DNA from 4 places in the Chelatococcus sp. HY11 genome. Region 4 is predicted to be linked to each of the others. Evidence: predicted binding sites of a transcription regulator. Region 4 holds the regulator's gene; each other region holds the start of a gene.

Evidence for each region. The regulator PhoB, encoded in region 4, activates phosphate uptake and scavenging genes when phosphate is short. The targets are predictions, from matches to a motif close to TGTCATNNANCTGTCAT.
Region 1: the regulator PhoB is predicted to act here: its motif matches at 4,202-4,218, upstream of KIO74_RS31815 (DUF2794 domain-containing protein).
Region 2: the regulator PhoB is predicted to act here: its motif matches at 3,583-3,599, upstream of phnC (phosphonate ABC transporter ATP-binding protein).
Region 3: the regulator PhoB is predicted to act here: its motif matches at 2,588-2,604, upstream of olsB (l-ornithine N(alpha)-acyltransferase).

The regions. Positions count from the first base shown of each region.
Region 1 covers NZ_JAHBRX010000001.1:3,536,848-3,544,635, forward strand. The annotation lists gene KIO74_RS16140 (ABC transporter permease) at 1-1,580, shown strand, start outside; gene KIO74_RS16145 (Bax inhibitor-1/YccA family protein) at 1,769-2,557, shown strand; gene KIO74_RS16150 (aminoglycoside phosphotransferase family protein) at 2,662-3,552, shown strand; gene KIO74_RS31815 (DUF2794 domain-containing protein) at 3,559-4,002, opposite strand; gene KIO74_RS16160 (NAD-glutamate dehydrogenase) at 4,966-7,788, shown strand, end outside.
Region 2 covers NZ_JAHBRX010000001.1:4,402,809-4,410,596, reverse strand. The annotation lists gene KIO74_RS20165 (alpha-D-ribose 1-methylphosphonate 5-phosphate C-P-lyase PhnJ) at 1-245, opposite strand, end outside; gene KIO74_RS20160 (carbon-phosphorus lyase complex subunit) at 242-1,339, opposite strand; gene phnH (phosphonate C-P lyase system protein PhnH) at 1,342-1,947, opposite strand; gene phnG (phosphonate C-P lyase system protein PhnG) at 1,944-2,420, opposite strand; gene phnF (phosphonate metabolism transcriptional regulator PhnF) at 2,700-3,446, shown strand; gene phnC (phosphonate ABC transporter ATP-binding protein) at 3,789-4,601, shown strand; gene phnD (phosphonate ABC transporter substrate-binding protein) at 4,770-5,675, shown strand; gene phnE (phosphonate ABC transporter, permease protein PhnE) at 5,802-6,680, shown strand; gene phnE (phosphonate ABC transporter, permease protein PhnE) at 6,677-7,591, shown strand; gene KIO74_RS20120 (alpha-D-ribose 1-methylphosphonate 5-triphosphate diphosphatase) at 7,698-7,788, shown strand, end outside.
Region 3 covers NZ_JAHBRX010000001.1:4,123,517-4,131,304, reverse strand. The annotation lists gene queG (tRNA epoxyqueuosine(34) reductase QueG) at 1-598, shown strand, start outside; gene KIO74_RS18765 (Rossmann-fold NAD(P)-binding domain-containing protein) at 595-1,503, shown strand; gene olsB (l-ornithine N(alpha)-acyltransferase) at 1,523-2,461, opposite strand; gene KIO74_RS18755 (response regulator) at 2,821-4,917, opposite strand; gene KIO74_RS18750 (YifB family Mg chelatase-like AAA ATPase) at 5,024-6,562, opposite strand; gene KIO74_RS18745 (NUDIX hydrolase) at 6,776-7,345, shown strand; gene mutS (DNA mismatch repair protein MutS) at 7,383-7,788, opposite strand, start outside.
Region 4 covers NZ_JAHBRX010000001.1:2,714,219-2,722,006, forward strand. The annotation lists gene KIO74_RS12420 (ATP-binding protein) at 1-689, shown strand, start outside; gene pstS (phosphate ABC transporter substrate-binding protein PstS) at 844-1,893, shown strand; gene pstC (phosphate ABC transporter permease subunit PstC) at 2,175-3,170, shown strand; gene pstA (phosphate ABC transporter permease PstA) at 3,176-4,033, shown strand; gene pstB (phosphate ABC transporter ATP-binding protein PstB) at 4,030-4,809, shown strand; gene phoU (phosphate signaling complex protein PhoU) at 4,842-5,561, shown strand; gene phoB (phosphate regulon transcriptional regulator PhoB) at 5,619-6,320, shown strand; gene KIO74_RS12455 (GcrA family cell cycle regulator) at 6,446-6,985, opposite strand; gene KIO74_RS12460 (aspartate aminotransferase family protein) at 7,483-7,788, shown strand, end outside.

The sequences.
Region 1 (7,788 bases), 820 kb from region 4:
GCATGGCGTTGGGGGCGACGGTGCCCTTCCTGCTCTCGACAGTGGGACGCACGCTCATTCCGCTGCCGTTGGAACCGAGCTTCGCGCCGCTGGAACTGGCGCTCGCCGCCCTCTACGGGCTGCTGACCGCTTTCGTCTTCGCGCTGTTGCCGCTCGGCCGCGCCCATGACGTGCCCGTGACGGCTCTCTTCCGCTCGGCCGTGCAGCTCGACCGGCGCCTGCCGCGTCGTCGGTATCTCGTTGCGCTGGCGCTTGCCATCACCGCCCTGGTCACCGTCGCCGTGGTCTTTTCGTACGACCGCTGGCTCGCGCTGATGTTCGTGGCCGCCGCGGCCGCCGTCTTCCTGCTGCTGCGGCTGGTGGCGAGTGGCCTCATGCGCATCGCCAGCGCGTTGCCACGGGTGCAACGGCCGGCGATGCGGCTCGCCATCGCCAATATCCACCGCCCGGCGGCGCCGACGCCGTCTCTGGTATTGTCCCTGGGGCTCGGGATCACGCTGATCGTCACCCTCGCCCTCATCGAGACAAATCTGCGCAACCAGCTCACCGGCAGCCTGCCCGCGCAGGCGCCGAGCTTCTTCTTCCTTGACGTACCGGGCAACCAGGCGGAGGAGTTTCGCGCATTTCTGGCAAGCGAGGCGCCCAACGCCAAGATCGACCAGGTGCCGATGATGCGTGGGCGCCTGTTGACGTTGAAGGGCGAGCCCGCTGAGGGATACAAGGCGCCGGAGGACGTGCAGTGGGTGCTCGACGGCGACCGCGGCATCACGTATTCCGCTACTGTCCCGGAGAATTCCAGCGTCGTTGCCGGGCAATGGTGGCCGGCCGACTATGCCGGGCCGCCGCTCGTGTCCTTTGAAAGCGAGGTCGCGGAAAAGCTCCGTCTCGGCATCGGGGATGTCATCACGGTCAACGTGCTCGGCCGCCGGATCGAGGCGCGGATTGCCAATCTGCGCAAGCTGGAATGGCGTTCGCTCGGCATCAATTTCGTGATGGTCTTCACCCCGAATACCTTCGCGGGCGCGCCTCACACCGACCTCGCGACGCTGAGCTGGCCAAGGGGGGAGATCGCCGACAACGGGCTGATCACACGGGAGGCAGCGCTGCTGCGCAAGGCCGCGGAAACCTTTCCCGTCGTGACGAGTGTGCGTGTGCGTGACGCTTTGCAGGCTGTCGACGATATGGTGTCGCAGCTGGCGCTTGCCGTGCGGGCGGCGGCTTCAATCGCCCTTGCGGCGAGCGTCCTTGTCCTGGCGGGCGCCATGGCGGCGTCGCATCAGGCGCGGCTCTACGATGCGGTGGTGCTGAAGACCATCGGCGCAACCCGCTCGCATCTCCTGACGGCCTATATAATCGAGTATGGGGTGATTGCCCTGTCTACAGCCATCTTCGGTTTCATTGCGGGCTCCATCGCCGGATGGGTTATAATAACCCGCGTCATGAGGCTGAGTTTCGACTTGTCGCCAATGAGCGCGATATTGGCCGCGCTGATTGCAGTTGTGGTTGCCGTAGGGATCGGGCTTGCCGGAACATGGAGAATACTTGGCCAGAAGCCCGCGCCTTATTTGAGGGATCTTTAGCAAAAGGTGCTTCCGGGCTGGCGTTTCGCCGCCTCTAATCTTTACGAAACGTTCATGTTGGGACGTATGTCTTGCGGCAGCGCGCGGAATGAGCGAGCAGCCCTTGTATCGCGGGCGGCGATGTTCCATATTTCGTCTGCTGCCAATATGTCGCAGCATAACGCTTTTCGGAGTTTCGAGAGGGAATCATGTCGGATCTGAACCGCAACACCTACGCCTACGGCAGCGGTGTCGCCCGGGCCGGAACCGCAGAGCTCGACCAGGGTCTGCGGGCCTTCATGCTCGGTGTCTACAACAACATGGTTCTGGGCCTGGCCATCACGGGTCTGGCCGCGCTTGGAACCTCTATGGCGGCCGTCACCACTGACCCGGCTGCCGCCGCCGGTCAGTTCAGCAACGGCCTGATGCTCACGAGCTTCGGCGTCGCGATGTTCGGCTCGCCCCTGAAGTGGGTGGTGATCTTCGCCCCGCTGGCGCTGGTCTTCTTCCTGAGCTTCCGCATCGCGCGGCTTCAGCCCGCCACGGCGCGTCTGCTGTTCTTTGCCTACGCGGCGCTGGTCGGCCTGTCGCTGTCGTCGATCTTCCTCGTCTACACCCACGCGTCGATCACGCGGGTGTTCTTCATCACCGCGGCGACCTTCGGCGCACTCAGCCTCTATGGCTACACGACGAAGCGTAACCTGTCGGCGATGGGTTCGTTCCTGATCATGGGCCTGTTCGGCGTCATCATCGCCTCGCTGGTCAACATCTTCCTGGCGTCGAGCGCCCTGCAGTTCGCCATCTCGGTGGCTGGTGTGCTGGTCTTCGCCGGTCTGACCGCCTGGGATACCCAGCGGATCAAGGAGATGTACTACGAGATGGACGACAGCGCCTCGGCGGCCCGCAAGTCGGTGCTGGGCGCGCTGATGCTCTATCTGGACTTCATCAACATGTTCGTCATGCTGATGCAGCTCTTCGGCCAGCAGCGCAGCAGCTGATAAGGCTGTAGGATAAACGAAGAGCCCCGGTTTGCGCCGGGGCTTTTTTATTGGCGGCGTTCGTTCGATCCCCGCTCAATAGGTCGCAGACATCGGGGCATGTTTTGACGATCATCATCGATGCCGTCCTGGTTCATCGACTTGTCGCCGAGCAGTTCCCTGATTTGGCACATCTGTCGATATCGCCGGTCGTGCCGGGCGGGTGGGACAACCGCACCTTCCGTCTGGGCGAGAACATGCTCGTGCGCTTGCCGAGCGCTGGTCGTTATGTCGCGCAGGTCGCGAAAGAGCATCGCTGGCTCCCCGCGCTGACGCCCCATCTACCGTTGCCCATTCCGGTCCCCGTGGCCAATGGCCAGCCAGGCCAGGGATATCCCTGGCCCTGGTCCATCTATCGCTGGCTTCCCGGCAATCCCGTGGCGCGTGAACCGCAGGCCGATCTCAATCGCGTGGCATGCTCGCTCGCCGATTTTCTGAGCGCGCTGCATCGGATAGATACCCGTGATGGCCCACCGCCCGGAGACCATAATTTTCATCGCGGCGGCCAGCTCGCGGTGTATGCGGGGGAGGTTCAGGCGGCGCTGGCGGTCCTTGGAGAAACAGCTGAAACCGGTGTTCTCAGGGATGTGTGGGCCAATGCGCTCGCATCGCAATGGGAGCGCCCGCCGGTCTGGGTCCATGGGGACGTATCAGGTGGCAACCTGTTGGTTCGCGATGGCGATCTCAGCGCTGTCATCGATTTCGGCAGTTCCGCGGTGGGCGACCCGGCGTGTGATCTCGTGATCGCATGGACGCTGTTTTCGGGCGACAGCCGTGCGACTTTTCGAGCAGCGCTTTCCCTCGATGATAAGACGTGGAGCCGCGCCCGAGGCTGGGCGCTATGGAAAGCCCTGATCACAGTTACCGCGCCTGACATCGCTCGGGATGGGGCCGAGGCGTCATGGCGGCTTATTGGCGACGTATCGGCCGACCACCGGCAATGCCATCAGACGTAAGGCCCGTCAGCCCACCACCCGCAGGGAGGACCGGTCGAGAACGCTGATCACGCGGGCGAGGTCGTGGCCGCGTTTGAGGATGAGGCCCGAAGCCGTGATGACGCTGTAAGCACCCTGTCGGCGCGCCAGCCTCGGGTCCTTCTCGATGCGATACATCGGCACCTCCGATGTCCGCCGGAAGACGGAGAAGACAGCGCGCTCCTTCAGGCAATCGATTGCGTAGTCACGCCATTCGCCGGCCGCGACCTTCCGGCCGTAGAGATTGAGGATCTCCCGGAGCTCCAGCCGGTCGAACGACACAACGGGCGGTAAGCTCGGCTGGGCAGCAGCAGGCGGAAGCGCGTTTGACGGGGCGAAGGGAGAAGATCGGTTTTGTGCTGCCGCGAAGGGAAGGACGGATCGGCTCGATGACCGGCCTGGCGATGGTTCGCTGTCCGCCGCCGTTGTGATCGCCTCGATGCGATACGCTGACGGCGCGGACAGGTTTGGCTCGATGTCCGAGCTGCCCTCCTCGCTCATTCCGTTACCCTGTTCCTGCCTTCCGCGGCCGGCGAACGCCAACTCACTGAAGCGGCGGCCACGGCGGCCGCCGTACCGAGGGCGCGACAAAACCTCGCCCTATCGCCTTTCATGATGGGGCGCGTCGCGTTGTCATGCAAGCGTCATGAGCTGCACGCTAACGGCGCGCTATGTCAGCCGTGCTGAGTGGCGGCGTTTGATAAATCGCAAAATCCACATTTCCGCCGCAGAGAGGCCCAGCGGCGGCCCAACTGCCCGGCGATAAAGTCCATGTTGCCTTGGTGGCTCGGCATCTCCTGGTGCCGGAATACGTCAGCCCCCCAGCCCCCCGGTGTCAGGGGAATGCCGGGCCACTTGGCAACGCGTAACGAGTATCTGACTTCAAAAAGGCCGGCGTTGAACGCCGGCCTTTTCTTTTGTGCGGTGCGAGCCCTGGAGCCACCGGCGCTGCGACGACAGCGGTGCTGCAAGCGCGATTCCTCGCAGCCCTGGCACTGGCCTCGCGCGCGGGTAAGCGCGAAAGAGAACCGCGGTTTGTAGCATTCGCCTTCCTTTCGGGGATCTCTCCGGTTGCCATTGAGGCACAAGCGGTTAAGGCTACTACGCGCCAGTAACGGGCGGATAAAAAGCGTCAGCCGCGATCGGCAGCTGAGCACCCTGAGGAAGGCGTCCACATTGATCGTGACCGCGAGCATCGAAACGGGAACTCACCGTCGCACCTGACAATTCGAGAGGCGAGACGATGACCGCCCGGTGAGCCTTCGGTTCGCATGGTGGTTTTCTTGAGCGGCCTATACGGCTCAGGTCATGATTGGTGCACATCCCTCGGCTAGCCTGTTTCAGGAGGCCTGCGGGACACCGCAGCAGCACGAGCAGCATATTGGGAGTTTGGGTATGACGTCGGCGAAGCCGGATCTAGTGAAGCCCCATAATCATGAGCGAGCCGCCACGTCGGGAGTGTCTCCAGGGCTTCTTGATTCGCAGGGAATTCGTTCCTACGGCGAGGTCTCCGGTGATCAGGGGGACAGGGAAAAGGTGCATCTGATCGCGTCCATCGACGCGGTGTTGCATGAACGCGCGCCCTCGGTTCCCAAGGGGTTCGCCGCCAAGCTCTTTGGGGCGACGGCGACCGAGGACCTCGAGCGCTATGCGCCGGATGAGGTGGCGGCACTCGCGGCCGATGCCTTTGCCCATCTCGCTGAACCCCGGCGACGCGGCGACCCGCCGATCGTCAAGCTGATCGATCGCGACATCAACGGCGATGGTCAGCAGCGTCAGATCACGCTGCTCGAAGTCGTCAACGACAATATGGCGTTTCTGCTCGATTCCACCCTCGCGGCGCTGATCGCCCAGGGCTTCGAGGCGGAGCTCGCGCTGGTCGCGCATCCGATCATCGCCGTGGAGCGCGACGGGGACGGCCGTCTTGCCAGGATCATTCCTGACGCGGAAGCCGGCGGCACCGTTCCGCGCGAGAGCCTCATCCATATCCATCTCGATCGTATAGACGATGACGCCGTGCGCGCGGCCCTCGTCGCGGAGTTGTCGCGGACCTATGCGGAGGTCCGGCAGGCGACCGACGATTGGACAACGATGCGTGAACGCCTGCGCGGAGCGATCGATGTCGTCAGGGCATCGCCCGCGAGCATGCCGGCGGAGGCGGTCGAGGAAGCCGGGGATTTCCTCTCGTGGCTCGCGGATGGCAATTTCACCATTCTCGGCATCCGTGAATACAGCTTCGCGGGTGGCGACACGAGCGCCGACCTCGTCGAAGGTTCGGGCCTTGGCATCCTGCGGGATCCCTCAGTTCGGATCTTGCGGCGCGGGCGGGACATGGTCGTCATGACACCGGAAATGCGGGCTTTCCTTGCTGAGCCCGTGCCGCTGATCGTCACCAAGGCCAATGTCAAGTCGCGTGTCCATCGCCGGGCCTATCTCGACTATATCGGCGTGAAGCTGTTCTCGGGGGATGGCCGGCTGGAAGGCGAGCTGCGCATCGTCGGCCTCTTCACCGCCGATGCCTATACGGGCACGACGCGGGATGTCCCCTATCTTCGGCACAAGGTGGCGCAGGTCATCGCCCGCGCCGGCTTCGATCCGGCGAGTTATTCCGGCCGCGCGCTGCTCTACGTGCTGGAGGACTATCCGCGCGACGAGCTGTTCCAGGTGGATGTCGAGACGTTGTATCGCTTCTGCCTGGAAATCCTGAAACTGACCGAACGGCCGCGCGTGCGCGTGCTAGCTCGCCGGGACGCTTTCGACCGCTTCGTCTCCGTCCTCGTCTATATTCCGAAGGACCGTTACGACACCGAGGTCCGGCGGCGTGTCGGCGAGTTTCTGGCGCGCACTTTCGACGGCCATGTCTCCGCCGCCTATCCGGCCTATCCCGAGGGGCCGTTGTCACGCACGCATTTCATCATCGGCCATCACGAGGGCAAGATCCCGGCGATCGGGCAGGAGGCGCTCGAAGCCGGCGTGCGTGCCATCGTGCGGACGTGGCGGGACGCGCTCGGCGAATTGCTCGATGCGGCGATCGGAGGCCGGCGCGGTCGCGTGCTCGCGGAGCGTTACGGCGATGCCTTCGGGGCGGCCTATCGCGAATTCTACAGCGGCGATGCCGTTCTCACGGATATCAATATCCTCGAGCAGTTGAGCGCCGAGCGGCCTTGGGCGGTGGATATCTACCGCCGCGAGGGCGAGGATGACACCAGCGCCAATCTCAAGGTGTTCTCGCGGGGGCGGCCGATGCCCCTGTCCGAGCGGGTGCCCTTGCTCGAGAACCTCGGTTTCCGTGTCGTGAACGAGCGCACCCACCGCATCTTTCCCGCGGGGGCGAGCGATGACGCGCGGGTCTGGCTGCACGACATGCGGCTCGAGCGCGCCGCCGGCGGGGTCATCGATGTGGACGCGCTGCAGCCAGCCATCGAAGCGGCCTTGATGGCGCTGTTCCGGGACCTGGCGGAATCGGATGGCTTCAACGCCCTGGTTCTGGAAGCCGGGCTTGGCTGGCGTGACGTGGCGCTTTTGCGCTCGCTCGCCATCTATCTGCGCCAGATCGGCGTGCATTTCAGCATGGGCTATCTCGCGGGCGCCGTGACACGCCACGCCGCCATCGCGAAAGAGATCGTCGCGCTGTTCTATGCCCGCTTCGACCCACGCTTGGACGAAGCCACGCGGCTGGCGCGTCAGGCCGAAATCCACACCCGTATCGAGGAACTTCTGCAGGGCGTGGCGAGCCTCGACGACGACCGCATTCTTCGGCGTTTCGTCAATCTCATCGACGCGGCGATCCGCACCAACTTTTTCCAGCTGGACGGTGACGGCAATCCACGACGTACCATTGCCGTCAAATATGCCTGCGCGAAGGTGGACGGCTTGCCGATGCCGAAGCCTCTCTACGAGATCTTCGTGCATTCGCCGCGGGTGGACGGCGTGCATATGCGCTTCGGCAAGGTGGCGCGCGGCGGATTGCGCTGGTCCGACCGGGCGCAGGATTTCCGCACCGAGGTGCTTGGCCTCGTCAAGGCACAGCAGGTGAAGAACGCGGTCATCGTGCCTGTCGGCGCGAAAGGCGGGTTCCTGCCGAAGCGCTTGCCGGCCCCCGGCGACCGGCAGGCCTTCATGGCCGAGGGCACAGAGGCCTATCGAATCTTCGTGTCGTCAATGCTGGACATCACCGACAATCGCGAGGGCGAGGCCATCGTCCATCCGCCGCTGACG
Region 2 (7,788 bases), 1.7 Mb from region 4:
CTGCGGATCGACACCGCATTCGTGGTGTCGTCGGCGCCCTGGTCGATCACCTTGAGTACGTCCTGCGGCCCGATGATGCTGGCCGTGACCTGAATACCGCCGGTGCCCCAGCCATAGGCCAGCGGCATCTCGCGGCCACCGAACGGCACCTGGTAACCGGGAATGGCAAGCGCCTTCAAAAGCGTCCGCCGGATCATCCGCTTGGTCTGCTCGTCGAGATAGGCGAAGTTGTAGTCGCTGGTCATTCCGCCGCCTCCTGCGGTTCGGCCCGGGCCTGCTCAGCCCGCATCTTGCGCACGAGTTCAAGCTCCGCCTGGAAATCCACGTAGTGGGGCAGCTTGAAATGGGTGACGAAGCCGACGGCCTCCACGTTGTCCGTATGCGACAGGACGAATTCGTCGTCCTGCGCGGGATGGAGCGCATCCTCACCCAGCTCCTTGCAGCGCAAGGCGCGGTCGACGAGCGACATGGCCATGGCCTTGCGCTCGCAATGTCCGAAGCTCAAGCCGTAGCCGCGGGTGAACTGCGGCGGTTTCTCTGTGGAGCCTTTGAACTGGTTGATCATCTGGCATTCGGTGACGGTGATCTCGCCGATGTCGATGGGAAAGCCGAGCTCTTCCGGCACGATCTCGACGGAAACCTCACCAAGCCGCAACTCGCCCACGAAAGGGTGGCTGCCGCCATAACCGCGCGTCGTCGAATAGGCGAGCCCGAGCACGAAACCCTCGTCGCCGCGGGCGAGGTTCTGCAGCCGCTGGTCGCGGCCAGCGGGAAAGGACATGGGATCGCGGGTGACGTCGAAGACGGGCTCGCCTTCCCGGTCAGCGACCTCCTCCTCGATCAGGCCCTCATGAGCGAGAATATCGAGCACCGGCAACATGGTCTCCGGCAAGGGCGTTTCGGCTTTCTCGGCCTGCGGCGCCTCGTTGCCCTCCGCCGCTAGCGCGAAATCGAGCAGGCGATGGGTGTAGTCGTAGGTCGGACCGAGAACCTGCCCGCCGGGCATGTCCTTGTAGGCGGCCGAGATACGGCGGCGCACCGCCATTCCGGCCGTTTCGATGGGCCGGGACACCGCGATGCGCGGCAGGGTGGTACGATAGGCGCGCAGGAGGAAAATGGCCTCCACGCTGTCGCCCTGGGCCTGTTTCAGCGCCAGCGCCGCCAGTTCGGGATCATAGACCGAGCCCTCGTTCATGACGCGATCGACGGCCAGGCGGAACTGCTCGGTGATCTGCGCGAGGCTGAGTTCGGCGATCGCGGGGTCCCCGCGACGCTCCTCCGCCACAAGCTTGTGGGAATTCAGGATAGCGCGCTCGCCACCCTTCACCGCGACATACATGGCTACTCCTTGACCGCGATGCCCCGGGGCAAGCCCACGACCGCGTCGCCACATGCAAAAAGGACATCCACACCAAGCGGATAGAGCCCTTGATTGAGCGCCCAATCCGCCCAGAACCAATCCGGCAGGCCCGCGACCGAGACCGCCCGACGGCGGGGAATGCCCGGTCCGGACCACTGGCGCCGAGGGCCCTCCGTCAGCGAGGGCACGGTGATGACGAGCGTGGCCGAACGATCGGGATAGCGCTCGTCGCCGGCCTCGAACGCCGAGAGGCGCGGCATGGCCACCGCATCGCCGATCAGCGCGAAACGCGCCTCCGCCGGCTCGGCCACAACAGGCACGCCGCAATGGAAGCGCAGATAGGTCGCCACCGCATCGCTCGACAAAGCCGCATCGCGCCAGACAGGCGTGTCGAGATCGCACAGCGTCAGCGCGACCGCGGCCATCGCCGGGGTGACCCCCTCGGGGGCACCGGGCCGTTGCGCGAGCTGCTCGATCGCGCCGGGATAGGCGATGGCGTTCAGCACATTGCGGAACACGGACTGGCTGTCGAAGACCGGATTGGAGAAGCCGGGCTCCAGCCCGGCCGTATCGAATGCAAGTGTCATCGCGGATTGTCTCCCCTTACCATCGTGAAGAACTCGACCTTGGTCGACGCCGCCTTGCGGCTGCGGGCATCCCGCCGCGCCGCCTGCGCCGCCGCGAGCGGCGCGATCACGACCGTCTCGAGGTCGGCGCGGCGCTCCGGCACCTGCAACAAGGCGTCGATGATCGCTGCGATCTCCGCGCGACGACGATCGCGCCCCTGCACATAGCCGAGACCAATGGTGCCGTCCGCGAGCTGCAGGGCGCAACGGGTCACCGTCATCTCGCCGAGATTGAAGGCATTGCCGCTGCCGCCGGCCCGCCCCTGCACCATGACGAGGCCTATCTCCGGCTGCCGCAGGAACCGATGCTCCGGGCATTCCGGCACATCCGCGAAAGCGGCCTCCAGCTCATCACGCGGCGCGCGCGCCAGCACGCTCAGCCACGATCGCCTCGCCGCATCCCCGGCATCATCGCCATGCCCCGCTGCCCGCATGTTCGTCATCCCGTGTCGATCGCCTCCGCAACCCAGGCCCGAGAGCCGCAGCGAAACCTCCGCCCGGTCCGTATGCCTGCCGTAGAACACATATCTTCTTTGAAAGGTACGTACCTTTCATTTAACATGCGGATGTCTACGCCGCCAGTGTATCATTTGAATGACGTTGCGGCCTGATACGCGATCGGACTATGGGTGGCATGTATACGCGTGTCATATCGCAACAGTACGACAGGCCGCGCGGGGCACCCCGCGCTGGACAAAACGGACCGAAACAACATGGAAGCATCCCCGGCCAGAGACGGATCCCCCAAGGCGCGGAAGGCGGCCCCTCCCCTTTGGCAGAAGGTCGCGACAGCCCTGCGTACCGAGATTCGTGACCAGACCCTGAAGCCCGGCGAGCAGATCATGCCGGAGGCGGCACTCTCGGAGCATTTCTCCGTCAGCCGCTTCACGACCCGCCGGGCGCTGGCCGAGCTCGAAAAGGAAGGGCTCATCCGCATCGAGCACGGACGCGGCCTCTTCGTGGCGGAAGACATCGTGCCCTATGCGGTGGGCGAGCGCACGCGTTTCACCGACAATATGCGCCGCTTCAACATCGCTGGGGACCGGGAGATTCTCTCGACGGCCATAGAGACGGGCGACTCGCTCGTCTGCGAGCGGCTGGAGCTTGCGCGCGGCGCGGATGTCCTCGTCATCGACACCTTGTCCTCGGTTGACGGGCGCCCCATGGGTCTCAGCCAGAATTTCTATCCGGCCGACCGGTTCCGTGGTCTCGATACCGTGTTGCGCGAGACGGTCTCCCATACCAAGGCCCTGAAGGCGTTCGGCGTCCAGGACTACACACGCAAATGCACCTGGATCATCAGCCGGATGCCGACAGCCCGCGAGGCCCGCCTCCTGAAGATCGCGCGAACCCGGCCTATCCTCGAGACCCAAAAAGTCGACATCGACGCCAATGGCCGCCCCATCGCTTTCGGCATCAGCGCCAACTGCGGCGATCGCATGCAGATCATCATCGAGTAGCCATCCCGCAGCTCACGCCAGCGAGCCCGCAACTGCCCCCGGAATAAGTGCTTAGCCAAGACAATATTAGCCAGCGCATCTTTCTCACCAATATTCACAGCGACGTGATGCGCATAAGTGGCGCACGCGACCGGCCCGTCATGGGATTGTTACAATATATCCCTAGGTCTATGCATCAGCGTAGCCTGGAGGCTGCGGGATCAACTGCGGTTCACTATGTTGGCGTCCGCAGCAATCGCTGCATCACGCGGCATCCATGATCGTCCCGGCTGCGGCGGCCGATCTCTGACACGACAGAGATGGCTTGGCGTAGCGAATAGTTTTCTTGCTGCGGAGGGGTTCTTGCTCAGCATTCGCGATGTCTCGCGCCAGTTTGCAACGAAGACGGCCGTCGACAACGTCTCGCTGGATATTGAATCCGGGGACTTCATTGGGGTCATCGGCCGTTCCGGCGCAGGAAAATCCACCTTGCTGCGCATGATCAACCGGCTTGTGGAACCCACCAGCGGCCGCATCGTCTTTGATGGCGTTGACGTCACCGGCCTGCGTGGCCGTGAACTCCGCCGATGGCGCCAGTCCGCCGCGATGATCTTTCAGCAGTTCAACCTTTCAGGCCGGCTCGATGTGCTCACGAATGTGCTCATGGGCCGGCTTAATCATGTTCCGGCCCCGCGCGCGGTGCTGAAGATGTGGTCCGAGGAAGACAAGGCCATCGCGCTGTCGGCGCTCGAACAGTTCGACATCGCCGGCCTCGCCGCTCAACGGGCCGAAAGCCTGTCCGGCGGCCAGCAGCAGCGTGTCGCAATCGCCCGGGCCCTGGTGCAGGAGCCGCAGATCGTCCTCGCCGACGAGCCGGTCGCCTCGCTTGATCCGCGCAACACCAAGGTCGTCATGGATGCGTTGCTGCGCATCAACAAGCACTACGGCATCACCGTCCTGTGCAACCTGCATTCGCTCGATCTCGCACGGACCTATTGCGATCGCCTCATCGGCATCGCCGCTGGCCGGGTGGTCTTCGACGGCGCGCCGGAGGCGCTGACGGAAGATGTGGCGCGCGATCTCTATGGCCTGGAGGCCGAGGAAGTACTTGGAAAAGCGACCGCCATACCGCGACCGCAGGCCGCGATGGCGAGCGCCATATCCATTCCGGCGTAATCGCCAGGATTTCGGCCGATCGGCTTTTTGGTCGATTGTCCAAGCTGTCTGGCGTCCTGAAGAACGGCAGACGAAGCCGGACTTTTGCGCAAGAAATTCGCAGTCAGTTCCCGCAAATACCGCCGAATACGTAACGTATTCGCACAATAGATCTGATCGGAGATCCCAATGTTCAACCGTCGTCTCGTCATCGCGGCCGCTGTCGGCCTCTTCACCACTGGCGCCGCCTTCGCGCAGGACTGGAAGGCCCAGTATCCGGAACTCACCTTCGCGATCATTCCGGCCGAGAACGCCTCGGGCGTGACCGAGCGCTACAACCCGCTGATGACGTATCTGTCCAAGGAACTCGGCATTCCGGTCAAGCTGCGCATCGCCAATGACTACGCGGCTGTCATCGAAGGCCAGCGCTCCGGCAACATCCACATCGCCTCCTACGGCCCCTCCTCCTTCGCCCGCGCGCTCATGACCGGCGTGAACACGGAAGCCTTCGCGATCGAGACCAACCTCGACGGCACGAAGGGCTACTACTCCGTATTCTACGTGAAGAAGGACAGCCCCTATCAGAAGATCGAAGATCTGAAGGGCAAGAACCTCGGCCTCGTCGACCCGAACTCCACGTCTGGTAACAACGTGCCGCGCTTCGCGCTCGACCAGATGAAGATCGACCCCGCCGCCTTCTTCGGCAAGGTCGTCTACACCGGCAGCCACGAGAACGCCGTCATCGCCCTGAACCAGGGCACCGTCGATGTCGCCGCCAACTGGTGGAACGACGAGCAGGAGTCGAACCTTCTGCGTATGGCCCGCAAGAACATGGTCAATGCCGACGATTTCCGCATCATCTTCAAGTCCGAGCAGATCGTGAACTCGCCGATCGCGATGCTCTCCAACCTTCCGCCTGACCTGAAGACCAAGATCCGCCAGGCGTTCATGGACATCCAGACGAAGGACAAGGCCGCCTTCGACAAGATCTATGAAGGCAAGCAAGGCCCCTGGCAGCCGGTCGACAACACAGCCTACAAGCCGATCATCGAGCTGAACAGCTTCGTCGACAGCCTCCGCAAGAAATCGAGCTGACGGGACGCGCCCGCGCGGGCGACGCCCCCGTCATCCGTGCATGGGCTCTTCTGGCGCATGCACGGGGAAGCCGCTCTTCATCGGGGCCAACGTGCCCCGATGAATTGACATGATCGCAGATTGCCCATGACCGCATCCGTACCCACCCTGCCGCCGGCGCAGAGCCAGGCGCTCGCCCTCCGGTACGACCGGGAAGTCGCGACCAGGCGCCGCCGTGTCCTGCTCGGCATCGCGATCTTCATCGCTGCCATGGCGACCTCGGGGTGGATGACGGAGGTCGATCTCGGCAAGCTCTTCCAGAACATCGGCGCCTTCGGCTCCTATATCGTCCGGCTAGCGCATCTCGCGAATGGCGAGCCTGTCTGGACGGACTTCGGGGAATGGTTCTGGGGCCTCCACAAATGGACCGTGCTCCTCGGCGAAACGCTGATCATCGCCTATCTCGGCACGGCGCTCGGCGCCATCTGCGCGTTTGTCCTGAGCTTCCCCGCCGCCATCAATCTCACGCCGTCCCCGCGCGTCCGCTTCGTGGCGCGACGCTTTCTGGAATTCTGCCGCAGCGTCCCCGAAATTGTCTTCGCGCTTGTCTTCGTCATCGCCTTCGGGCTCGGCCCCATACCCGGCGTGCTGGCGCTCGCCATCCACGGCACCGGGGCGCTCGGCAAGCTGTTCTCCGAAATCGTCGAGAACATCGACATGGCCCCCGTCGAGGGCATCCGCGCCACCGGCGCCGGCCGCGTCGCCGTCATCCGCTTCGCGGTGCTGCCGCAAGTTCTGTCGGGTTTCGTCAGCTACACCCTGCTGCGTTTCGAGATCAACGTGCGCGGCGCCGCGGTCATGGGTTTCGTGGGCGCGGGCGGCATCGGCCAGGACCTTCTGGAAGCCATCCGCAAGTTCTACTACTCGGATGTCAGCGCGATCCTCATCCTGATCATCGTGACCGTCATGGTGATCGACATCGTCACGGAGCGCATCCGCCACGCACTGACGGGAACGCCCTCATGAACGCGCCAATCTCACTCCCCGGCAGCGCACGCGCCCCGCGCCCCGTCAGTCGCCTGCGCGAGGACGCCCTGCGCGAACTGCCACAACTGCGGGCCCGGCATGCCGATGCTTTCCGCCGCGTGACGCGTAACGGCGTCCTCGGGCTGATGCTCACCGTCGTGCTGCTCACCATTTTCATCTATGGCTTCGCGGCGCTTGGCTTCTCCTTCGCAAAAATGCTCGCGGGCCTCGATCAGCTCGGCACTTTCGTCGTTCTGATGTGGCCCCCGACACCCGGCACCATGAGGCGGCTTTTTCTGTTCCTCCACGCCCTCGGCGAAACGGTCGCGATCGCCGCGCTCGGAACGATGCTGGCGGCGTGCATCGCCCTGCCCTTCGGGTTTCTCGCCGCCAAGAACGTCGTCGCCAACCGCATCGTGCATTTCCTGTCACGCCGGATGCTCGACACGGTGCGCGGTGTCGATACGCTGATCTGGGCGCTGCTGTGGGTAAATGTCGTCGGGCTCGGCCCCTTTGCCGGGGTCCTCGCCATCATGTGCTCCGATACCGGCGCCCTCGGAAAGCTCTTCTCCGAGGCGATCGAAACGGCAAGCCGCCGGCCTGTAGAAGGTGTTATGTCGGCGGGAGGCAGCCGCCTGGCGGCCGTGCGCTTCGGCATCCTTCCCCAGGTGCTGCCGGTCTTCGCGAGCCAGGTGCTCTATTTCTTCGAATCCAATACGCGTTCGGCCACCATCATAGGGATTGTCGGCGCGGGGGGAATCGGGCTTCATCTGTCCGAGCAAATTCGAACGCTCGAATGGCAGCATGTGGCATTTCTCGTCATTCTCATCCTGGCGACGGTTGCTGTCATCGATACGCTTTCCACACGGCTCAGGAGCGCGATCATTGGCGCGCGACCGACGGTCGTATGACGGCGAGCGACATCAGCCCGATGTCGGCGCCGGCCGCGTCAAGTGAGAAACGAAGACCCTTGACCCACCCCGCGCGGTGGGCGAAAGCCTTTTTCTAGAGAGTTCCATGAACAAGCACGTCCCGCCCACCCTCTCCACCGGCTCGCTTTCCCTGGCCGCCCGTCGCCTCGTCCTCGCCGATCGCGAGATCGCGGGAA
Region 3 (7,788 bases), 1.4 Mb from region 4:
AGCATTCCCGGCACCCTACCAGCTGGATGCGCGGCGCTGCATTTCCTATCTCACCATCGAACACAAAGGACCGATAGACCGCGACCTCCGCCCTCTGATGGGCAACCGCGTCTTCGGCTGCGACGACTGTCTTGCTGTCTGCCCCTGGAACAAGTTCGCGGAGGCTGGACGCGAGGCCAAGATCGTCGCCGGCGCGGACTACGAGGCCCCCGCCCTGGCCGATCTGGCGGCGCTGGACGATGCCGCCTTCCGCCTGCGCTTTGCCGGATCACCAGTGAAGCGCACGGGTCGTGATCGCTTCATGCGCAACGTGCTGATCGCCATAGGCAACTCCGGCAATCCCGATATGGCGACACTCGCCCGGGACAAGCTCGCGGAGGAGAATCCGCTGGTGCGTGGCGCCGCGGTATGGGCGCTGTCCCGCCTCCTGTCCGCCGAGGCCTTCGCCGCGCTCGTTCCCCACTGCGCGACTGGCGAGGCGGACGAGAGCGTCAGGGCCGAATGGCTAGCGGGTCTTAGCCTCGCGGACGCGTACCGGGCGGTGGAAAGTTCCGCATCCTGCAGCAAACCCAGCGGATTGTCCGGGGAAGAACCATGAGACTTTTCATATTTGGGCTTGGTTTTTCCGCGCGGGCTTTCATCAGGCTGCATGGCTCGCAGTTCGCCGCGCTCGCGGGCACCTACCGTAGCAAGAGCGGCGTTGTGGGGTCCGAGCAGCCGCTCTCTATCGAAATGTTCAGCTTCACGGGCACCGAAATGGCCGACCCGGCGATTTCCGACTGGCTCGCCAAGGCTGACGGCGTACTCGTCAGTGTCCCGCCCGGGCCGGAAGGTTGCCCCGCGCTGCGCGCCTTCGGGCCGCAGATCGCGGCGGCCCGCAATATCCGCTGGATCGGCTATCTCTCGACGGTCGGCGTCTATGGCGACCACGGAGGCGCCTGGGTGGATGAAACATCAGCGCTCGCGACCCGCAACGCCCGTTCGCTCCTGCGCATAGAGGCCGAGAAGTCGTGGACGGCCTTGGCCACGTCGGCGGGTCACGCGCTCGACATTCTGCGCCTGCCCGGCATCTATGGCCCCGGCCGCAACGCGCTGGTCGATCTGGCGGCCGGCCGCGCGCGCCGCATCGCCAGGCAAGGCCAGGTCTTCAACCGTATCCATGTGGATGACATCGCCGCGACGCTCGCGGCCCTCACCGGCCGCGCGGCCGGAAAAACGGCCGCGCACCACGTCGGCATCTATAACGTCAGTGACGACGAGCCCGCGCCTCAGGCGGACGTGATCACCTATGCCGCGGGCCTTCTCGGGATTGCACCGCCCCCCGAAACAACGCTTGAGGAGGCGGGCCTCTCACCTATGGGCCTGAGCTTCTGGACGGAGAACAAGCGGATCGCCAATACCAGGCTCAAGACCGAGCTTGGCATTAGCCTCGCCTACCCCGACTATCGCACGGGTCTCGATGCCTTGCTCGCGGCCGGCGAGGGACGTGCGACGCCTTCATAGGGAAAAGCTAACGCCAACCTCAGGCCGATTGCCGATTGGCCGTCGCGCCGAAATGCTCGATGTAGCGAGGATTGATGGTCGGAACCGGCAACATGACCAAGACATCCGTTGTTCCGAACTGTCGGTCGATGACCGCCCCCTCGCCGAATGTCGCGCCGAGCCGCAGATATCCCTTCACCAACGGCGGCAGACTGTGCAGCGCCGCCTTGGTGTCCAGGCTCGCGGCCGGCATCCTGTCCATGGTGACGAACCGCTCCGGCAGGGCACGCACGCGCCAAGGCTCCGGCGACAATGCGTGGTGGTGCAGGAAGCTCAGCGGCATCGCGAGCCGGTCCGGATCCGTGCCCTCAAGGCTCGCACATCCGAACATGACATCGACGCGGTGATTGCGGATGTAGTTCCAGATCCCATACCACAGCAATTCGACTGTGCGCTTGTTGCGGTAAGGCTTCAGCACGCAGGACCGGCCGAGTTCCAGGAAGCGCAGATGCGGGTTGCTGTCCGTGAGCTTCGTGATCTCGAATTCGCCCGACGTGTAGAAACCGAAATTGCGATCCGCGACCTCCTGGCGCAGGAGGCGATATGTTCCCACAACCTGGGGCGTCGCCGCGCGGAAAGGCCGGCGTGGCGCATCATGGTCGAGCACGAGCAGATGGTCACAGATGGCGTCGTAGTCGTCCACGTCGCGCCGGGCGATCATCGAGGCGGCATTGGGAATGGCCGACATCTCGTCATAGAAGACGCGATAACGCAGGCGCTGTGCCTGTTTCAACTCCTTCTTGGTCGTCGCCAGTCTCACCTCCAGTGAGCCCATGCGACCCAGAACGGGTTCTCCGTGGTCAGATAGTGACGCGGATGCCAAGCGCCCTACACTCCAATTGCCCGGCGCCCAGTTGGACGGTGTCCAGGTTGACGGCAAAAATTTGCCGGCTATGGCACCCAAAGCACCTGCTGGCACTTTGTCCACCCATGCCTTCTTCGACTGAAGGGGACCCTGGACCATCCAATAATCCTCGGTTGCATCCGACACCGCCGACGATTCGCGGGCGACTGAAGTCCCACCAAACCGACGCATGCTATGCTTTCTACAGTGTTGTGACAATGACGTGTCGGCCGCGGGGGCCGCACGGATTAAAGCCTTTAAACAGCTGGCTTGCGGCTGCCGCGATACCGGTTGCCGAATCTTTCATGTGAATGGCGAGGGCAGCTTGCCGCATGGCACTCACGCGGCGGAAAAGCCGGCGCATCATTCCCTTGGCTGGCTACATGCGGCCTGGCTGGAAAGCGCTGGCCAATCGGACATCAACTCCAGCTAACTCACATGACTTCGCGCTGCTGCTGCACCGGCAACCAGGCCTTAAGCTTGGCGCGGTCCAACGGTTTGGCGAGGAAGCCATCCGCGCCGGCGCTGAGCGCCGCCTGGCGGTCCTCGGCAAAGGCATTCGCCGTGAGCATCACGATGGGTAAGCGCTTCTGTCCCTCGCCCTCCAAGGCGCGGATCTGCCTGACCACCTCAAGTCCATCCAGTTCCGGCATGCGGACGTCGAGCAGGGCGAGATCATAAGCCGGCATGCGACCCGCCAGCATGCCCTTCGCAAAGCCGAGCGCCCGGCGACCATCGCGCGCCCAGTCTACCTTTGCGCCAAAATGCTCCAGCGCCTTCAGGGTCAGCAGCGCGTTGATCTCGTTGTCTTCGGCAAGGAGAACGCGCGCGGCCTGGCCTGTCGTCTGGAGCCCCGCCAGCATCCGTTCCGCCGCCAGCGCGCTTTGGTGTTGAACGAGCTCGCCCCCGACCCATCCGTCGATCTGCTGGAAGAGCGAACGGGTGCGTACGGGCTTGATCAGGAAAACGTCGAACCCTGCCGCCGACGGCAGCCCGAAATCACGCCTCTCGAAGGGCGAGAGCAGAATGATGGTCCGCCACGCGCCTGCCTTGCGCGCCTCAGCAGCTAGCCGGCGAGCCCGCTCGTCTCCAAGCGCGCAGTCAATGATCGCGATGTCGACTCCCTGCGCCATCGCGGCTATCGCCTGTTCTTCGGTCGCGACGACCGTCAGTGCTCCACCCGCGGCCCGGAGTTGGGTGGCAAGGAATGGGGCCTCGAAGGGGGAGTCCGCCGCGATCAAGATGCGTTGCCCTGTCAGATCGGGCCGCTCGATCACGTCGGCGGGGTCACTGTTCGGCGCCACCTCCAGAGGGATGTCGAGAGAGAAGGTCGAGCCCTTGCCGAGCACGCTTTCGACGGTAATGGTGCCATCCATGCCCTCTGCGATCCGGCGGCTGATGGCGAGACCCAAGCCTGTGCCGCCCTGGCGCCGGCCTGTCGGCTCGTCGACCTGTTCAAATTCGCCGAAGATGTCTTGAAGCCGCGACGCCGGGATGCCAGTGCCGGTATCAAGAATGCTAAGGCGAAGACGCCCCTCCCCGAACAGCTCCGCGCGAATGCCCACACCGCCCTTGTCCGTGAATTTCACCGCATTGCCAGCGAGATTCATGAGCACCTGGCGCAGACGATCGGCATCTCCCATGATGCGCGCCGGCACAGTCTCCGCGATATAGGTAGCGATTTCGACATTCTTCCCCTGGGCACGCGGCGCAAGCAGCTCAACAACGCTCTCGACCAGCGCCCTGAGGTTGAAGGGCGCCCGGGTCAGCTCGAGCTTCCCGGCCTCGATTTTCGAGAAATCGAGGATCTCGTCGATGAGTGACAGCAGCACATCGCCTGATGTGCGGATAGCGCGGACGTAGGTCGCCTGCTCAGGGTCGAGTTGGGTCTCCCCCAAGAGGTCCGCCATGCCGAGGATGCCATTTAAGGGTGTTCTGACCTCATGGCTGACCGTGGCCAGGAAGCGGGATTTGGCCACGTTCGCGGTTTCGGCCTTGCGCCGTCCGTCCTCGAGCGCCCGCTCGGATGTCACACGGTCGGTGATATCCCTGCCGATGCGCTGCCATTCGGGGCCGCGAGACGTCTCGATGACTGTCTCCTCCCAAGCGATCCATCGCATTCCCTGCGCCGTATCGAGCTCCTCGTCGATCCGCTCGCCGCTCATCGCGCCATTGACGGACGGGGCTATGTCTTTCACGACGGTATTGAGAGGCGCACCCTTCAGGTCTTCCCGCTCGCGGCCCATGAGCTTCGCGAAAGCCTCATTGGCATAGGTGATTCGGCGGTTACCGTCATAGCGAAGGATGAACTCGCTCCTGACCTCGGCCAGGCTGCGGTAACGTGTCTCGGAGGCAAGCAGCGCCTGGTTGCGGCTGACGAGCTCCAAAAGCTCCGCCTCGACGGCCGCAAGGCGTCGTGCCATGACCTGGCGCGCATGATAGGCCAGCCCTATCAACGTGGCTGCGGCGACCAGTATGCCCCCGACCAGCCATGGGCTTTGCCAGATCGTGTTAAACGCGTCGTTGCTCATACCGCTGCCGTATTCCGAGGGGAATTCGGCGGAGTATTGCTGCGGGGCATTGATAATGCATTGTCATAATTGCTGAATGCGCAATTAAGCTTATCAATCAAATGTGTCATGCTGCGGCCGGAACGCGATCGAGGGCTGAGCGGTACGATAGTGCCTCCGCAAGATGAACATGCCTCAAATGAGCGGCGCCGTCGAGATCAGCAAGCGTTAAAGCCAGTTTCAAAACCCGGTGATAGCCGCGTGCCGTCAGTTTCATGGTGTCGGCCGCCTGCCGCAGCAGCGCCAGGCCGGCCGCATCGGGCCGCGCGATGTCATCGAGAACGGCGGCGGGACAGGCGGCATTCGTCAAAATCCCGTCGAGCTTGAGCGCCTGGTAACGCTCCTCCTGGATCCGGCGGGCCGCGGCGACGCGGCTGGCCACCGCGGCTGAGTCCTCCGCGGCAGGCGGCTGGATAAGGTCGGCCGCCGTTACTGCCGGCATTTCGATGACGAGATCTATGCGATCGAGGAATGGCCCGGACAGTCGCGCCTGATACTGCGCCATGCAACGCTCGTTGGGCTGGCGCCTGCACGCATAGCCCGGCTCGGTCGCCCGGCCACAGCGACAGGGGTTCATGGCCGCGATCAGCTGGAAACGGGCGGGATAGACGACACGATGATTGGCGCGCGCGATCAGAACCTCTCCCGTTTCCAGCGGCTGGCGCAGGCTGTCGAGCACCTGCGGCTGGAACTCCGGCAATTCGTCCAGAAAAAGCACGCCCTGATGCGCCAGCGAGACCTCGCCGGGCCGCGCATGCAGCCCGCCTCCAACAAGCGCGGCCATGGAGGCCGAATGGTGGGGCGCCCGAAAAGGGCGCCGATCCGTCAAGCTGCCCCCGGCCAAAAGGCCCGCGACGGAGTGGATCATGGAGACATCGAGCAATTCACGGGGACCAAGCGGCGGCAGGATCGATGGGAGGCGCTGCGCCAGCATCGACTTGCCGGCTCCCGGCGGGCCGCTCATCAGCATGTTGTGGCCACCGGCAGCCGCGATCTCGAGCGCGCGTTTCGCGGTTTCCTGCCCCTTGATGTCGCGCAGATCCGGCAGCGTCCCTGGGGGCTTCGCGACAGCGGGCTGCGGGCGCGACAAGACCTGCGTGCCCTTGAAATGGTTGGCGAGCTGGATGAGCGAGAGCGGCGCGACGATGTCGCCGTCGCGGCTGGCCCAGGCGGCTTCCGGGCCGCAGGCCGCCGGACAGATCAGTCCCTGTCCGCGGCCATAGGCACCGATGGCGGCGGGCAACACGCCGGAAACCGCTGTGATGCTGCCGTCGAGGGCGAGCTCCCCGAGCACGGTGAAGCCCGGCAGCACATCATCCGGGATCGCGCCGATCGCCGCCATGATCCCGAGCGCGATCGGCAGGTCGTAGTGCGAGCCTTCCTTGGGAAGATCGGCTGGGGCCAGATTGACGGTGATGCGCTTGGCCGGCAGCGCCAGACCCGATGCGATCAGGGCGGAGCGCACCCGCTCGCGGGATTCGGCGACAGCCTTGTCGGGTAATCCGACAATCGTGAAACCCACGGTCCCCGGCGCGATCTGCACCTGCACATCGACCGCGCGCGACTCGATCCCCTCGAGCGCGACAGTCGCGACCCGCGTCACCATTCCACGCTCCCCCGTGGCCGCATGGACGCCCCCGACGTCCTTCAGGCGATCCTAAGCAGGACTGCAGGCCGCATCAAGTTTCGTGACAACCGCTCGCTGAGCGGATCGGACTAGACACGCGCCGGATGTGATCTTTTGTACTTGGGAAACAATCGACAGCCCCCTACAACCAGCCGCATCCGCGCAACTTCATGCCGACAGATTTCCGCCCCCATGCAAGAGTTGCCCTTCCTTGACCGCCTCGCAACCCTCGTCACCCGTTATCGGGCGGAGATTGCGGAGCCCCGTGAGCATCTGGCGCTGCTGCGCTGGCAGATTGCGGAGCGACATGCCCTTGATGAGCGCACAACCATGCCCGGCCATGTGACGACGAGCGCAATCGTCGTGTCGCCTGATCATGCCAGCATCCTGTTGATCGACCACAAGACGATAGGCCGCTGGCTGCAGCCTGGAGGGCACTACGAACCTGCCGCCTCCTTCAGCCTCTCGGCAGCACGTGAAGCCATCGAGGAAACCGCCGTGCACGGCCTTGCCCTGCATCCATGGCATCGGGGAGCGGACATCCCCTTCACCATAGATAGTCATGACGTGCCCGGAAAGCCGGCGCGCGCGGAACCCGACCACGTCCACCACGACCTGCAATATCTCTTTCTCGCCGATCCCTCCCTGCCCTTGATCGCCCAGGAGGATGAAGTGCATGCGGCGCTTTGGAAGCCCATCGCCGAGCTTGACGGCATCGCGCCGAGGGCGGCGCGCCGACTTCGCGCCCTGGCTCCCGCCTGAGCCCCACGTAACCGCGTGATGCCAGGACGTCGGCGGATCACGCGCTGGCTGAAAGCCGTTTCAAGCGATAGAGCGCCTCCAGCGCCTCGCGCGGCGTCATGTCGTCCGGATCGATCCCCCCAAGCGCCTCGCGCAGGAGATCCGGACCGGCGGCAGCGACGGCCGGCGGTGGCGTCACCGGTTTCAGCGTCGCGGCGAACAACGGCAGATCATCGATCAAGGCGGAAACGGGCTTCTCCCGCTCGGTTTTCTCGAGCTGGTCCAGCACCTCGCGCGCCCGAGCGATGACGGGGGCCGGCAGTCCCGCCAGCTTCGCCACCTGGATACCGTAGCTGCGATCGGCCGCTCCCGGCACCACCTCGTGCAGGAAGACCACGTCGCCATGCCAGTCGGTGACGCGCATGGTGGCATTGCTGACATTATCGAGGCGGTCGGCGAGCGCG
Region 4 (7,788 bases):
CTGCCCGCGACGATGCCAACGCCCGTGAGCGCTTTCTCGCCATCATGCGCGATCAGGCCCGGCGCATGTCGCGCCTGATCGATGACCTTCTGTCGCTGTCACGCATCGAGATGCATGCCCATGTGCAGCCGTCCACCACCGTGGATCTTCTCGGCATCGTGCGGCATATGATCGACACGCTCACGCCGCTCGCGGCCGAGGGCGGCGTGTCGATCGCCTTCAACGCGCCGGAAGGACCCATCGAGGTCAAGGGCGATCGCGACGAGTTGCTGCGCGTCTTCGAGAACCTCATCGAGAATGCCGTTAAATATGGGCAATCCGGCGAAAGGGTCGAGGTGTCCGTAACGAAGGCACCCGACCGCGCCGGCGTTCGTGACGAGGTTGAGGTGTCGATCCGCGACTTCGGCCCCGGCATACCACCGGAGCATCTGCCGCGGCTCACGGAGCGGTTCTATCGCGTCAGCGCGACTGACAGCCGCCAGAAGGGCGGCACAGGTCTTGGCCTCGCGATCGTCAAGCATATCGTCAATCGCCACCGGGGGCAGTTGCTCATCGAATCCACCTATGGCAAGGGGGCGACATTCCGGGTACTATTGCCGCTCGCGAGCAGCGCCCCGCGCGCCTTGCCTGTGACATCCGCGCCGCCCGCCTCCGCGGCCACCGACCCCGATCGGTCGCACGTAGCCTAAGCCGGCTAAGCTCGAGCGCTGTCATTTAACTGTCACGCAAGCGTCATAGAGACGAGGCGTTGAGACATTAGGGATACCGCGTTCGCTCATTCAGCCTTCAGATCAGTCCGCGAATGCGGTGCAAAGGCTACGTTCGCCAATTGGGAGACCTCTCGTGAAACTGTCTTCACTCATTGCCGTGGCAGGACTTGCCGTTGCGGCTTTCGCAACGCCTGCGGCTGCCCTCGACATCTCCGGCGCCGGCGCCAGCTTCCCTTACCCCGTCTATGCCAAGTGGGCCGAAGCCTTCAAGAAGGAAACCGGCAACGGCATCAACTACCAGTCCATCGGTTCCGGCGGCGGCATCAAGCAGATTAAGGCCAAGACCGTTACCTTCGGTGCGACCGACGCGCCGCTCGGCGGCGCTGAGCTCGAGAAGGACGGCCTGGTCCAGTTCCCGATGGTCATGGGCGGCATCGTTCCGGTCGTGAACATCGATGGTGTGAAGCCCGGCGAGCTCGTCCTCGACGGTGACACGCTCGCCAAGATCTTCATGGGCGAGATCAGCAACTGGAACGACCCGGCGATCAAGAAGCTGAACGCCAGTCTCAACCTGCCGTCGCAGGGCATCGCCGTCGTCCGCCGTTCGGACGGTTCGGGCACGACCTTCAACTTCACCGACTATCTCTCGAAGGTCAGCGCGGATTGGAAGTCCAAGGTCGGTTCAGCCACCGCCGTCGAATGGCCGGTCGGCATCGGTGCCAAGGGCAACGAAGGTGTGGCCAACAACGTCAGCCAGACCAAGGGCTCCATCGGCTACGTCGAGTATGCCTACGCCAAGCAGAACAAGCTCTCGCACACCAAGCTCGTCAACAAGGACGGCAAGGTTGTCGAGCCGGTCACCAAGACCTTCCAGGCTGCCGCCTCCAACGCCGACTGGAACAGCGTCCCCGGCTTCGCCGTGGTGCTGACGAACGAGCCGGGCGCTGACTCCTGGCCGATCACCGCCGCCACCTTCATCCTGGTGCACAAGGTTCCGGCGAACGCCGAGCACGCTGCCGAGGCGCTGCGCTTCTTCGATTGGGCCTATGCCAAGGGCGGCGCGCTCGCCGAGGAGCTCGACTACATCCCGATGCCCGCCAATGTCGTCTCCACGGTCAAGGCCAAGTGGGCCTCTGACATCAAGAACGCCAACGGCAAACCGCTTTACACCGTGTCGAACTAAAATCCTGAACGACATCAGGCGGGCCTCGAGCCCGCCTGATTGCTCTCGGGTGCCCAGCCGCTGCCGGCGATGACAGTCCGGCAACCGGGCAAGGCGCACCAGAGCCGGCCTTCCCTAAGGTTCTGTCGAGACTTTCGGCTTGTCTCCGGACCGTCCACGCGATTACGGCGCTGCTCGCCTCTCAAGGCTGGCGCACACTGCTCGACCTCGCCTAATGTCCGCTTGCGCGACAAGGACGAGGGCAGCCGAATTCCATGACAACCACGCAAAGGCAACGGGCTATGGCAGACTTGGCGCTGCAGAATAGCGGGTTATCATCGAGCGCTTCCGTCGACCGGAGCCGCGTTCTGACCCGCTTCAAAATTGGCGACGCGACCTTCAAATACATCACGCTGGGATCGGCCGTTACCGTTCTCATCATCCTCGGCGGGGTGATCGTCGCGCTCATCGAGGGTTCCATGCCGGCCTTCGAGGCCTTCGGCATCGGCTTCCTCTGGGGCCAGTCGTGGAACCCCGTGACGGAAAGATTCGGCGCGCTCGCGCCGGTCTACGGCACGATCGTGACCTCACTCATCGCCATGCTGATCGCCATTCCGATCGGCATCGGCACGGCGATCTTCCTCACCGAGATCTGCCCGCCCTGGCTGCGCCGGCCCATCGGCACCGCCATCGAGCTCCTCGCGGGCATTCCCAGCATCATCTACGGCATCTGGGGCCTGTTCGTCTTCGCACCCTTCCTGCAGAGCACGGTACAGCCCTTTCTTATCTCGTTGTTCGGGCCGATCCCGATCCTCTCCTCGGTCTTCGCCGGCCCGCCCTACGGTATCGGCACGCTGACCGCCGGCCTGATCCTGGCGATCATGGTGCTGCCCTTCGTGGCCTCGATCTCGCGCGACGTGTTCGAGACGGTTCCCTCGGTGCTCAAGGAAGCAGCCTACGGCCTCGGCTGCACGCGCTGGGAAGTCGTGCGCAGCGTCATCATCCCCTACACCCGCGTCGGCATCATCGGCGGCGTCATGCTCGGCCTTGGCCGCGCGCTGGGTGAGACGATGGCAGTGACCTTCGTCATCGGCAACGCCCATCGCATCTCCGCCTCGATCCTGCAGCCCGGAACGACAATCTCGGCGACCATCGCCAACGAATTCACCGAGGCGGTGGGTGACGTCTACACGTCCTCGCTCGTCGCGCTCGGCCTCATCCTCTTCGTCATCACCTTCTTCGTTCTCGCTGCAGCGCGCCTGATGCTGATGCGGATCGAGAAGCGCACCGGGGGTTGATCGTCATGGACGTTGCAAAAAACCCCGCGGCCTACGCCAAACGCAAGCGCGCAAGTGCGATCGCCATGGGCCTGTGCGTCGCCGCGGCCGCCATCGGCCTCGGCTGGCTGGTACTGATCCTCGGCACGCTCCTGTGGGAAGGCTTCGGCGGGCTGTCCGTCGCGGTCTTCACGGAAAACACGCCACCGCCAGGCAGCCAGGGCGGTCTGATCAACGCCATCGTCGGCAGCTTGATCATGACCTTCCTCGGCACGCTGTTCGGCACGCCGCTCGGCATCCTCGCCGGCACCTACATGGCCGAGTACGGACGCTACGCAAAGCTGTCGATGGTGATCCGCTTCATCAACGACATTCTGCTCAGCGCGCCATCTATCGTCATCGGCCTCTTCGTCTACGAGATCATGGTGGCGCGCATGGGCCACTTCTCCGCCTGGGCCGGCGGCGTGGCGCTGGGCATCATCGTGGTTCCGGTCGTCGTGCGCACCACGGAAGACATGCTCAACCTCGTGCCTAACCAGCTGCGTGAAGCGGCCTCCGCGCTCGGCCTGCCCCGCCACGTGGTGATCCGCAAGATCGCCTATCGCGCCGCCAAGGCCGGCATGGTGACGGGCGTGCTGCTCGCCGTGGCGCGCATCAGCGGCGAGACCGCGCCGCTTCTCTTCACGGCGCTCAACAACCAGTTCTGGAGCACGGATCTGAACGGTCCGATGGCGAGTCTTCCCTCCGTCATCTTCCAGTTCGCGCTCAGCCCCTACAAGGACTGGCAGGCACTCGCCTGGGTCGGCGCCCTCATCATCACCTTCGCTGTTCTCGCCCTCAGCATCACGGCACGGACGCTCTCTTCGCCGGGGAAACAAAGATGACGACTGCTACGGAAAAGCCCCAATCCGAGAAGGTCTCGGTCAAGAACCTCAAGTTCTTCTACGGTGACTCTCTCGCGCTGAAGGGCATCAACCTGCCTCTCTACGAGAATATCGTCACCGCCTTCATCGGCCCGTCCGGCTGCGGCAAGTCTACCCTGCTGCGTGTCCTCAACCGGATGTACGACCTCTACCCGAAGCAGCGCGCCGAGGGTGAAGTTCTGCTGGACGGCGAGAATGTCCTCTCGCCCAAGCAGGATCTCAACCTGCTCCGCGCCAAGGTCGGCATGGTCTTCCAGAAGCCGACCCCGTTTCCGATGTCGATCTATGACAACATCGCCTTCGGCGTGCGCCTTTACGAGAGCCTCTCGAAGAGCGAACTCAACGACCGCGTGGAATCGGCGCTCCGCCGGGCCGCGCTGTGGGACGAGGTGAAGGACAAGCTCGACGCCAGCGGCCTCAGCCTCTCGGGCGGCCAGCAACAGCGCCTGTGTATCGCCCGCACCGTCGCCGTGAAGCCGGAAGTCATCCTGCTCGACGAGCCATGCTCGGCGCTCGATCCTATCTCGACCGCCAAGATCGAAGAGCTGATCGACGAGCTGAAGCGCGACTATACCATCGCGATCGTGACGCATAGCATGCAGCAGGCTGCGCGCGTCTCTCAGTATACGGCCTTCATGTATCTCGGCGACCTCATCGAGTTCGACGATACCTCGAAGATCTTCACCGCGCCGCAAGACAAGCGCACGCAAGACTACATCACCGGCCGGTTTGGCTGATCCCGGTGGCCAAAGCTAGAGGACCTGAGGCAATGCCTGAACATATCGTCTCATCCTTCGACGAGGATCTCGACGAACTGCGGACCAGGATCGTCGAGATGGGCGGCGTCGCCGAGAAGATGCTCGCCGACTCCACGCTGGCACTGGTCAAGCGCGACAGCGCGCTTGCCCAGTCAGTCATCTCCGCCGACGCCCGTCTCGACGGGCTGCAGCGCGATGTCGAAGAGCTCGCCGTGCTCACCATCGCGCGGCGCCAGCCCATGGCGGTCGACCTGCGCGAACTGGTCTCGGTCATCCGCGTGGCGGCCGATCTCGAGCGCATCGGCGACCTCGCCAAGAACACGAGCAAGCGCGTCGTCGCCATCAGCGGCGAGGCACAGCCGCAGAAGCTCGTGATCGGCGTGCAGCACATGAGCGATCTCGTGCAGGAGCAGCTCAAGGACGTGCTCGATGCCTATGTGCAGCGGGATGACGCGCAGGCGCTCGACGTTTGGCAGCGTGATGACCGCATCGACGCGCTGTACACGTCGATCTTCCGTGAGCTGCTCACCTATATGATGGAAGATCCGCGCAACATCACGTTCTGCACGCACCTTCTGTTCCTCGCCAAGAACATTGAGCGCATCGGCGACCACACCACCAATATCGCCGAGACGGTTCATTATCTGGCGACAGGCGTCACGCTGTCCGTGGACCGCCCGAAGGGCGATACCTCAAGCTTCACCAAGGCACCAACAGATCCCAGCAACTGATCCCACTGATCCTGTGAACCGGGGGGCCAGGACAACAGTGGAACCATAGGACTTTCGATGGGACCACGTATTCTGATCGTCGAGGACGAGGAGCCGCTGACGCTGCTCCTCCGTTACAACCTCGAGGCCGAGGGCTATACCGTCGACAGCGTCGCCCGTGGCGATGAGGCTGAAATCCGGCTGCGCGAGGCGGTGCCGGATCTCGTGTTGCTGGACTGGATGCTGCCGGGACTTTCCGGCATCGAGCTGTGCCGGCGCATCCGTGCGCGCGAGGAGACCGAGCGGCTGCCGATCATCATGTTGACGGCACGCGGCGAGGAGACCGAGCGTGTGCGGGGTCTCGCCACCGGTGCCGACGACTACATCGTCAAGCCCTTCTCGGTGCCGGAGCTGTTGGCGCGCGTCCGCGCCCTGCTGCGGCGCGCCAAGCCTGGACAGGTCGCGGCGCAGCTCGTCGCCGGTGACATTGAACTTGATCGAGAAACCCATCGGGTCAAGCGCGGCGGCCGGGAACTGCATCTCGGACCGACGGAATTCAAGCTGCTCGAGTTCCTGATGCAGAGCCCAGGTCGTGTCTTCACCCGCGAGCAGCTTCTCGACCGGGTCTGGGGCCACGACGTGTATATCGACGAGCGGACCGTCGACGTGCATGTGGGGCGCTTGCGCAAGGCCATCAACCGCATGCGCCGGCCCGATCCGATCCGCACGGTGCGCGGTGCCGGCTATTCCTTCGACGAGACCTTCGCCAAGGCTGGCTGAAGCCGGTCGATCACAGTCCCGTCGTCTCACTCCCAAAAAAGGCCGCCACGATCGCGTCGTGGCGGCCTTCTTCAGGACCCCTATATTTGCCGGCTATCCGCGGTTGCCCGGGCAGCGGCTTCAGATCAAGCCCGCTTGCGATCCCGCCTGCGGTCGGCGACAGGCTGATAGGCAATGCGCGCGTGGTGCGAACAATAGGGCATACCGAGTTCCGAACGCGCCCCGCAGAAGCGGAACTCCGGCGTCGTCGGATCGCCCATGGGCCATCGGCACATGGATTCACGGAGTTCCATGATGGTGACCCTCTCCGACATGGGGATCACCACGTCCTCGCGGGGCTGAGGCAGGCGCACAAGCACCGGGGCGGCCTCGGCGACAGGCTGGGGAGCGAGCGCCGCATTGGTCCGCATCGGGCCCGACGTGGTGGCGGCCGGGGCCGGAGCCGTGACACCGGGCTGCCGGACCGGCTTGCGCGGACGTGGCGCCGAACTGGCGGTGCTCTTCGCGCGCCCGGACAGGCCGAGGCGGTGCACCTTGCCGATGACGGCGTTGCGGGTGATGCCGCCCAGTTCGGCGGCGATCTGACTGGCGCTGAGGCCATCAGACCAGAGCTTGCGCAAGAGCTCTACGCGCTCATCGCTCCAAGATTGGCTCGGGTCGGTCATCGCCTTCTCCGTCAGCGGTTGCAGTGCGCGGAATCCCTTATTTTTCGCGGCCAGCCCGACAGGAGCCAAACCCCGTTGCATGTTGACAACGAACGCGAATGATAAGTTCCGCTACACGAGATGTCGTAGTCGTTGAAGGCGAAACTACAATATGCCCGGACTCGGGGGCAAGAGTCCCCCCGCCACACCTGCCGTTTTCCCCAAGAACCTCGTGTGAGGGCTCAAGGCGAAAAGCGTCTTCCGTTCCGGCACATATCAATTTCTGCAGATGGGAGACGGGGCGCTTTCCTCCCCGGTCGCTAGCCGGCGTCCGGGGCCTGCCGGGCGTTGATGAAAGTGATCACAGTCTTTGAATTGACATGGAAAACATGACCTTTAGAATTGGTGGAGTGCCGCCCCTCCGTGGGCGGCACTTTGATTTTCCGAGACGCGGGTCCGATATCAGTGGTGTCTGCCCCGTGGTTTCTGGAAACTTTTCTCTTGCGGAGGTTGAAATCGTGATTTCGCCGTTGCTGCCGACTTATGCGCGTCCCGACATCGAATTCGAAAAGGGAGAGGGCGTATGGCTCATCACGCGACAAGGCGAACGATATCTCGACCTCGGCGCCGGCATCGCCGTGAACGCGCTTGGCCATGCCCATCCGCATCTCGTGGAGGCCTTGACCGAACAGGCGTCCAAGGTCTGGCACACGTCGAACCTCTACCGTATCCCGGGTGGTGAGAGGCTGGCGCAACGGCTCGTCGACGCGACCTTCGCCGACACGGTCTTCTTCACGAATTCCGGTGCCGAGGCCCTGGAATGC